DNA from 2 places in the Rhizobium sp. Root1204 genome. Region 2 is predicted to be linked to the other one. Evidence: predicted binding sites of a transcription regulator. Region 2 holds the regulator's gene; the other holds the start of a gene.

Region 1 (4,771 bases), on a different contig from region 2:
CACCTTTGCCGGGGCGCCCCACGCCTGGCTGGCCACCGTGATCGATCCCGGTGCGACGGCGCAGGAGGAGGCGGCCACCCTCAAAGCCATTACCAATGCCTATCCGACGATCACCAGCGTGCGGGTCAAGGACGCGCTCGACATCATCAACGTGCTGGTCGGCCAGTTGGCAACCGCTATTCGCGCCGCTGCTGCGGTCGCGCTCGTGGCGTCCATTCTGGTGCTTGCCGGTGCACTTGCGGCCGGCAACCGGGCGCGCACCCATGATGCTGTGGTGCTGAAGACGCTGGGCGCGACGCGCTCGACGCTGATCCGCGCCTTCTGCTACGAATACGCCATGCTGGGTCTATCGACGGCGATCTTCGCGCTGTTCGCCGGTGGCGTCGCGGCATGGTTCGTGGTGAGCAAAATCATGAGTTTGCCGTCCTCTTTCCTGCCGGATGTGGCGCTGATCACCATGGCTGTCGCCCTGATCGTCACGGTCGGTTTCGGTCTGGCGGGCACCTGGCGGGTGCTCGGTCAGAAGGCCGCACCCGTCCTACGCGAGCTCTAAGCGCCCAGTTAACCGTTAACGTTAGCCCCTGAAAGCCCTGAGAATCCGCTTTTCGGCTGATTCCAGGGGCTGCCGGTCTTGTGCAAGTCGTATTTCGACATCATATTCACCCTAGGCATGCTGGAGCCCCGCAGCGGCGCCTGGGTCAAGTGGCTTGCACCGTCATGGATGCGCCCTTACCGCCCGACACCGTAAACTTAACCGGGGCTTTTAAAGAGGAAACAATGGCTGATCTTAGAAACTACCAAACCCGAATGTCGCCTGCCGGCGCACAGGCGGGGGCCGTAATCGACGAAGGTCTGCGCACCTATATGCTCAAGGTGTACAACCTGATGGCCCTCGGTCTGGCGATCACCGGTATCGCCGCCTATGCTGCATTTCAGTTCGCTTTCGCGGACGGACAGCTGACGGCCTTCGGTCAGGCGATCTATGTGAGCCCGCTGAAGTGGGTCATCATGCTCGCACCGCTGGCTCTGGTGTTCTACATGAGCTTCCGCATCAACTCGATGAGCGTATCCGCTGCGCAGACGACCTTCTGGGTCTATGCCGGTCTGATGGGTCTCTCGCTGTCGTCGATCTTCATGATCTATACCGGCCAGAGCATCACCCAGACGTTCTTCGTCACGGCTGCTTCGTTCGGTGCCCTGTCGCTCTACGGCTACACCACCAAGCGTAGCCTGTCCGGCATGGGTTCGTTCCTGATGATGGGCCTTTTCGGCCTGATCATCGCTTCGATCGTCAATATCTTCCTCGCCTCGTCGGCGCTTGATTTTGCGATCTCGGCTATCGGTGTTCTGATCTTCGCAGGCCTTACGGCTTACGATACCCAGAAGATCAAGGAAATGTACTTCGAAGAAGAAGGTGCCGAAGCCACCGGTCGCAAGGCCATCATGGGCGCGCTGACGCTGTATCTCGACTTCATCAACCTGTTCCTGTTCATGCTGCGTTTCCTCGGAAACAAGGAATAACTTGGAACTGGAATACATCTGAAAAGGCGGCTTCGGCCGCCTTTTTTGTTGTCCGGAAAACGATGGCGGGCACTCGCTTGAACGCACGAATACGATATGGCAGAGGAGAATGCCCTTTCTCAGTCAGGTCCGCCCATGCCCTTCACGCTTCGTGACGCCACCCTTTCAGACATCGCCGCGATTACCGCGATCTATCAGGACTCGGTTCTGAACGGCGTGGCCTCTTATGAGATGACGCCACCGGGCGAGCCGGAAATGGCGTCGCGGTTTTCTGCGATTACCGGCAACGGCTATCCTTATATCGCCGCTGTCGATGCGCAGGGCGTGCTCCTCGGCTATGCTTATGCGTCAGCGTTCCGCACGCGCACCGCCTATCGGTTCATGGTCGAGGATTCGATCTATCTGGCGCCCGAGGCCCGCGGCCAGGGTGTCGGCAAGGCGCTGCTGGCTGAATTGATCCGGCGCTGTACGCAACTCGGATTCCGCCAGATGGTCGCCGTCATCGGCGGTGCCCATCCAGCTTCCGTCGCGGTCCATCGCGCCGCTGGTTTCGAGCATGGCGGATTGATGAAGGGCACGGGTTTCAAGCATGGCCGCTGGCTCGATACCATCATCATGCAATTGCCACTCGGCGAAGGGCTGACGACCGATCCGGAGCCGGGCATCTACCCCGACACGCTCTACCAAGCCTAACTCAGGTCTTGATGAGCTTCAGCATCTTGTCGAAGACTTTGAGGACCTGCTGCAGGTCGTGACCGCGCTTGAGGATCATGCCATGCGTATTGACGACGCTGAAGGCGCCTTGCTTGGATGACAATTTCGGATTCTTTTCGATCCGGAACAGCGGCATTTCACCAGACCGCTTGAAAACCGAGAAGACCGCCTTGTCGCGCAAGTGGTCCATGGCATAGTCGCGCCACTCTCCGTCCCCGACCATGCGGCCATAGACCCTGAGGATCATATCAAGCTCGCGGCGGTGGAAGGTGATGGGAAGCTGGTCCTGATTGCTGCTGCGGTATTCGTGCAGATTAACAACCACATCGGACGATTTCTGCCTTTCGGAACGGGTCTCGCCTTGCGGCAAATCCGGCTGATCAGTCATCGGTACTCCGGCCTTTTATTGTGACAGGACGATAACAGTTTGCCTGACCGGGGCTGAAATGCAAGCCGCAAAGCCGGAAGCGGTCGGCCAAGACTTTTTTTCGCCTGCCGCATTTCAAACAAACCGGCGCCCCAATTGGCAAGGACACTCGCGCTCGCTGGCACAAGGGAGTCCTTCCGAGTGACCGGCCTGCATGTCTGTTTGTGGTTTTTCTGCCGCAAACGGGTGCAGCAATGGAGTGGCTAGCCAAAGCGTCCATCGGGCGCGGTTGCTCCTGATGCCATGTCGATCGGGTGCTGCTTGCACCTGCGAAACGTGGCCGGTTCGGTCCGGCATCTTCGAACCCTCAGCCCCAGCCCCTCGATGCTGCCGGGCCGAACCAGACTATGTGTCAATTGGCGGCTTTATCCGCCATGACAGTCACAGCGCCGACGATGGCGCCAGGTGTCTCACTGTCTTTCATCTTTTGCAGAAGCACGGCACAGCCGCCGTTTTCACCCTCGTTGAGGATGGAAGCCGGCAGAACGAAATTGGCAGGCTTGCCATCCCACATGCCGATCGTCTGGACATCGCGGACGGAGTGCCAGTAGGAAATCTTTTTGCCGCTGTTTTCGCCCTTCTTCACATCGACAAGTTGCTGCCGGTTGAAATAAACGACGACGACATTGGCCTTGCCGGTGCCTGCCCCGATCTTGATATCGATCTCATCCTTGCTGACATTGGCGGCGACCGGTACGGCGAGGCCCTGTCCCGCCGAATTCATCGCGGAGAGGCGGCTGTTGATCCCGTCGATATCGGCGCCGTTGATATGGTCGCGGCCGTTGAGCACTGCTTGAGGCGTGTAGACACCGCTGCGGCCGAACATCTTCGCATAGGCATATTGCCGGGCAGTGTTGTCCTTCGAGGCCAAAGTGTCGGCCCAGCCGAGATAGTTCCAGTAGTCGACGTGATAGGAGAGCGCAACGACCTTGCCGTCGTCGATCAGCGTCTTCAACGCTGCATCCGCTGGCGGGCACGAGGAGCAGCCCTGGCTGGTGAACAGTTCTACCACGCCTGCCGGTTTCACTGCATCTTCAGCCACAGCCGGCATCGCCATTAGGCCAAGGCCAAGGGCGAGCGTGATGTGGCGAACGGTGCTTGATCCAGACATTCAGACTTCCATTTCAGGATGTTGGGCATTTCAAGGATGTTGGCATTTCAGGCAGCAGAATTTCAGTGGTGTTGTACAGGCGTACAGTCTCTGTCGGCACCCTTCATACTCCGGTCCTCCGTCAACGGAAAATCACGTTGGAGTGAGGCGAACGGTACCGGCGATCACAAAAAAACCGGGGCTCGTGAAAGCCCCGGCTTCGTTCATTCGAGCATCAGCGATGCATCAGGCGGCGAGATCGCGCAGAACCGTCTGCAGGATGCCGCCATTGTTCATGTAGGTGACCTCATCGAGCGTATCGATGCGGCAGATCAGCGGTACGTGCTTCACCGAGCCGTCGGCATAGGTGATCTTGGCAATGCGCTTTTCACGCGGCTGGACGTTTGCCAGGCCGTCGATAGTGACGCTCTCGTCACCCTTCAGGCCGAGCGATTCCCAGGTCGTGCCTTCCTCGAAGACGAAGGGCACGATGCCCATGCCGACGAGGTTGGAGCGGTGGATACGCTCGAACGACTGGGCGATGACCGCCTTGACGCCAAGCAGGTTGGTGCCCTTGGCAGCCCAGTCACGCGACGAACCGTTGCCATATTCGACACCGGCGAAGATGACCAGCGGAACGCCTTCTGCCTTGTACTGCATGGCAGCGTCGTAGATCGACATCTCTTCCTTCGAAGGATAGTGGATCGTGTAGCCGCCTTCCTTGCCGTTCGGGCCCATCATGTGGTTGCGGATGCGGATATTGGCAAAGGTGCCGCGCATCATCACTTCATGGTTGCCGCGGCGCGTACCGTACTGGTTGAAATCGGCAACGCCGACACCATGGCCAATGAGGTAGGCACCGGCAGGAGAGGCTGCCTTGATCGAGCCAGCCGGCGAGATGTGGTCGGTGGTGATCTTGTCGCCGAACAGGCCAAGCACGCGGGCGCCCTTGATGTCGGAGATGCCCGAACCGGTCTTGCCCATGCCGACGAAGTAAGGCGGGTTCTGGACGTAGGTCG
Region 2 (4,771 bases):
CTCCGCTGTCAGCTGTTCGGCGGCGCGCTCGAGACGCGCCAGGCCTTCACGGGCTTCCTCGGCCGTCGTCACCAGTGGCGGCAGCAGGCGGATAACGTTTTCGCCCGCTGGTACCGCCAGCAGCCGTTCGGCACGGATGGCCTTCAGGAGATCGGCAGACGGCACCTTGGCCTTGATGCCGAGCATCAGGCCCTCGCCACGGATTTCCTCAATAATCTCGGGGAAACGATCGGCAAGTGAAGCAAGCCCCTGGCGGAAGACCAGCGAGACATCGCGGACGTGCTGGAGAAAATCATCGGCCATGATGACATCCATCACGGCATTGCCGACAGCCATGGCCAGCGGATTGCCGCCATAGGTCGAGCCGTGGGTGCCCGCGACCATGCCGGAGGCTGCCTCTGCCGTGGCAAGGCAGGCGCCGAGCGGGAAGCCACCGCCGATACCCTTGGCAACCGCCATGATATCCGGCGTTACGCCCGCCCATTCATAGGCAAAAAGCTTGCCAGTGCGGCCGACACCGGACTGGACCTCATCGAGGATGAGCAGCAGGCCATACTCGTCACAGAGCGCACGCAGTTCCTGCAGGAATTCCTTCGAAACGGTGCGGATACCACCCTCACCCTGGATCGGCTCGATCAGGATCGCGGCAGTCTCTTCGCTGATGGCAGCCTTCAGGGCGCCCATGTCGCCAAACGGCACCTGATAGAAACCCGGCGCCTTGGGGCCGAAGCCTTCCAGGTACTTCGCCTGCCCACCGGCAGCGATGGTCGCCAGTGTGCGGCCGTGGAACGCGCCTTCAAAGGTAATGATGTGGAATTTTTCAGGCTGACCCTTGGCGAAATGATAGCGCCGCGCCGTCTTGATCGCGCATTCGAGCGCTTCTGCACCGGAATTGGTGAAGAACACCTTGTCGGCGAACGTCGCTTCCGTCAGGCGGCGGCTGAGGCTTTCCTGGCCGGGGACTTCATAGAGATTTGACAGGTGCCAGACCTTGTCCGCCTGCTCCTTCAATGCCGATACAAGATGCGGATGTGCATGACCGAGCGAATTGACCGCCACACCGGCGGCGAAATCGAGATAACGGGTGCCGTCCTCAGCAATCAGCCAGACGCCTTCGCCGCGCTCAAACCGCAAGGGTGCGCGTGCATATGTGTCATAAAGCGGCGTGGCATCGGCCATGGCGCATGTCTCCTCAAACCATCACGGCCATTGTATAAACGGCGCCGTCAACAAGGCTGTGACCAGCCCATAAAAAATCAAAATGCCGCCTTTCGGCGGCAATGGCACTATCTTCACTTCGCAATGCGATGTCAACAAAAGCCCATGATTTCCAGCAATTCGCGGATATACAGCGGCCGCAAATTTTTTAGCCGGATACCCTTGCAAAAATGCCACGCATCGCAAGCAAGTTGGGGAAAACTCGGAAATCGATTCGGTGGGATTCTCCGGACTCTTGTCAGGGAGTCCCACGGGCTCTACGTTAAGAAATAATTACTAGAACGCATGCGGCGGACCTAGTCACCAAAAGTGTTATCGCGTTTCAGCCTCGGGTTACACCCAGGGCTCGGTGGAGGATTCGACCATCACCAACGCTGGGAATGGAGACAAGACCATGAACTGGACTGACGAGCGGGTCGAAAAACTCAAGAAATTGTGGGCCGAAGGCTTGAGCGCGAGCCAGATCGCAGCACAGCTCGGCGGCGTCAGCCGTAATGCCGTCATCGGCAAGGTTCACCGTCTCTGCCTGCCCGGCCGCGCAAAGGCTGGTGGCAGCACGGCAACGGCCCGCGTCAAGCGCCCGGCACCTTCCGCCGCACCACGCGCACCGAACTATACCGCATCGCGCATCACCGCCACCCGCACAGTGACCCGCACCACCGGTGCGACCGTCATGAAGGAAGAGGTGGAAATCGACGCGATCGAGAATCTGGAGACAGCACCGGCTGGCAACAACGTTGTTATTCCGATGTCTCGCCGTCTGGTCCTGACCGAGCTGACCGACCGTACCTGCAAGTGGCCGATCGGCGATCCGATGAAGGACGAGTTTCACTTCTGCGGCAACGATTCCCCGGACACTTCGCCGTACTGCACCTTCCACGCCAAGCTGGCCTACCAGCCGTCCGGCGAGCGCCGCCGGGCACGCTAAGGCCGGATCGGCCGTGCGTTTTGTCAATCCCATCCCGTTTGTACGGGATATCAGCATCTCGAAAATCTTCTATAGCGAGATGCTGGGATTGGCAGTCAGCCGTGATTTCGGCAATTTCGTCTTATTTGAAACGGGATTTGCCATCCATGATGGCAAATCCCTCGAAACGACGGTCTGGGGACAGCCGTCAGACGTTTCCGGGCCGTACGGCCGTCAAAATATCCTGCTCTATTTCGAACATGATGATCTGGATGCGCTTTTCGGGCGCATCGGCAGCCTTGTAAACCTCATCCACCCCATCGAGACGCAGGCTTGGGGCCAGAGGGTTTTCCGCTTCTACGATCCGGATGGTCACGCCATCGAGATTGGAGAACCGCTCGGCAACGCCTGACGGTTCTTTCCTGTACGATTTCAGCTTTCCAGGGAATAGCCCGCGCCGCGCACTGTACGGATCACGTCCTGCATATTGGAAAAGTTCAATGCTTTGCGCAGGCGGCCGACATGGACGTCGACGGTGCGTTCATCGACATAGATATCGTGGCCCCAGACGCCATCCAGCAGCTGTGAACGCGAAAAGACCCGGCCCGGCGATGCCATGAAGAATTCCAAGAGACGGAACTCCGTCGGCCCGAGACGGACCTCGCGCGTCTTGCGGTGGACACGGTGGGTTTCGCGGTCGAGTTCGATATCGCCGCACTTCAGCAGCGTCGACAGCACTTCCGGCTTGGCGCGGCGCAACATCGCCTTCACCCGCGCCATCAGTTCCGGCGTCGAGAACGGCTTGACGACGTAATCGTCGGCGCCCGTAGCCAGACCGCGAACACGCTCACTCTCTTCGCCACGCGCTGTCAGCATGATGATCGGTAGCCGTTCGGTTTCCGGACGCTGGCGCAGCCGGCGGCACAGTTCGATCCCGGAAACACCCGGCAACATCCAATCGAGGATCAGGAGATCGGGCAGACGTTCCTGCAGGCGCATTTCCGCCTCGTCGCCACGGTTGATGGTGTCGACTTCGAACCCTTCGGCCTCGAGATTGTATCGGAGGAGGACGCTCAGCGCCTCTTCGTCTTCAACAACGGCAATTCTTGGCAACATTCAGTTCTGCTCCTTGGCGTCCGGCCGGATGGCCGGAGGCGTGCCGAGCGGCTCCAGCGGCCGCTCGCGCGATCATTGCGTAAGAATTTACTTACTTTCTCAGGCGATCAGTTGCCGATCGCACCGACCGTATTGGCTGTGTCGTCCTTTGGACGTTCGCCAGCCGGCTGCGCGCCGGTCGCCATGTAGTAGATTGTTTCGGCGATATTGGTGGCATGGTCGCCGATGCGCTCGATGTTCTTGGCGCAGAACAGAAGATGCGTGCACGGCGTGATGTTACGCGGGTCTTCCATCATGTAGGTCAGGAGTTCGCGGAACAGCGACGTGTAGATCGCGTCGATCTCGTTGTCGCGTTCGCGGATGCTATTGGCCTTTTCCGGCGAGCGGGAGGCATAGACATCGAGCACTTCCTTGAGCTGAACGAGCGCAAGCTCGGCCAGATGCTCCAGACCACGGGCCAGTTGGCGCGGCAGGCTGGCGCTCGCGACCGCGATGACGCGCTTGGCGTTGTTCTTGCCAAGGTCACCGACCCGTTCAAGATCGGCGGCAATGCGGATCGATCCCATGATTTCGCGCAGGTCGGCAGCCATCGGCTGGCGCTTGGCGATGGTGACAATGGCCTTTTCGCCGATCTGGCGTTCGGCCTCGTCGAGAATGGCGTCGTCGGAAATGACCTTCTGGGCAAGCGCCAGGTCGGAATTGACCAAGGCGCGTACGGATTCGGCCACCATCTGTTCGGCCAGACCGCCCATCTCGGAGATGCGCCGGGTCAGGTACTTCAGATCTTCGTCGTAGACGGAAGCAATGTGCGTAGACATGATTGTTTTTCCTTGCGATCACAATCCGGGTTGGAAGACCACCACCCTGCCCTCATGACAGGGTGGCAAGCTCAGTCCTCAGCCGAAGCGGCCCATGATGTAATCCTGGGTCCGTTGGTCATCCGGGTTGGTGAACATCTTGTCGGTGTCGTTTTCCTCGACGAGATTGCCGAGGTGGAACATCGCGGTCCGCTGCGACACGCGGGCTGCCTGCTGCATCGAGTGTGTGACAATGACGATCGTGTAGTTTGTCCGCAGCTCGTGGATCAGTTCCTCGACCTTGGCGGTCGCGATCGGGTCCAGGGCCGAGCACGGCTCGTCCATTAGGATGACTTCCGGGCTGACCGCAACGGCGCGGGCAATGCACAGGCGCTGCTGCTGACCACCGGAGAGGCCGGTGCCGGATTCATGCAAGCGGTCCTTCACTTCATTCCAGAGGCCGGCCTTCTGAAGGCTCGTCTCGACGATCTGATCGAGGTCCGCTTTGGTGCGGGCGAGGCCATGGATCTTCGGACCGTAGGTGACGTTCTCGTAGATCGACTTCGGGAACGGGTTCGGCTTCTGGAACACCATGCCGACGCGGGCGCGGAGTTCGACGACGTCGATGCTCGGGTCGTAGATATCGCCGTCATCAAGGGTGATCTTCCCGGTGACGCGGCAGCTGTCGATCGTGTCGTTCATGCGGTTGAGCGTGCGCAGGAACGTCGACTTG

The links. The regulator PhoB, encoded in region 2, activates phosphate uptake and scavenging genes when phosphate is short. The targets are predictions, from matches to a motif close to TGTCATNNANCTGTCAT.
Region 1: ASC96_RS08990 (DUF2794 domain-containing protein) is a predicted target of PhoB. The motif match lies at 2,644-2,660, and genes of this name have one in related genera.

Annotation. Positions count from the first base shown of each region.
Region 1 covers NZ_LMCZ01000006.1:308,282-313,052, forward strand. Annotated here, with positions in the region: gene ASC96_RS08975 (ABC transporter permease) at 1-553, shown strand, start outside; gene ASC96_RS08980 (Bax inhibitor-1/YccA family protein) at 778-1,521, shown strand; gene ASC96_RS08985 (GNAT family N-acetyltransferase) at 1,657-2,214, shown strand; gene ASC96_RS08990 (DUF2794 domain-containing protein) at 2,216-2,623, opposite strand; gene ASC96_RS08995 (thioredoxin family protein) at 3,015-3,773, opposite strand; gene acnA (aconitate hydratase AcnA) at 3,999-4,771, opposite strand, start outside.
Region 2 covers NZ_LMCZ01000001.1:297,535-302,305, forward strand. Annotated here, with positions in the region: gene ASC96_RS01420 (aspartate aminotransferase family protein) at 1-1,179, opposite strand, end outside; gene ASC96_RS01425 (GcrA family cell cycle regulator) at 1,613-2,146, shown strand; gene ASC96_RS01430 (VOC family protein) at 2,160-2,537, shown strand; gene phoB (phosphate regulon transcriptional regulator PhoB) at 2,558-3,241, opposite strand; gene phoU (phosphate signaling complex protein PhoU) at 3,349-4,062, opposite strand; gene pstB (phosphate ABC transporter ATP-binding protein PstB) at 4,138-4,771, opposite strand, start outside.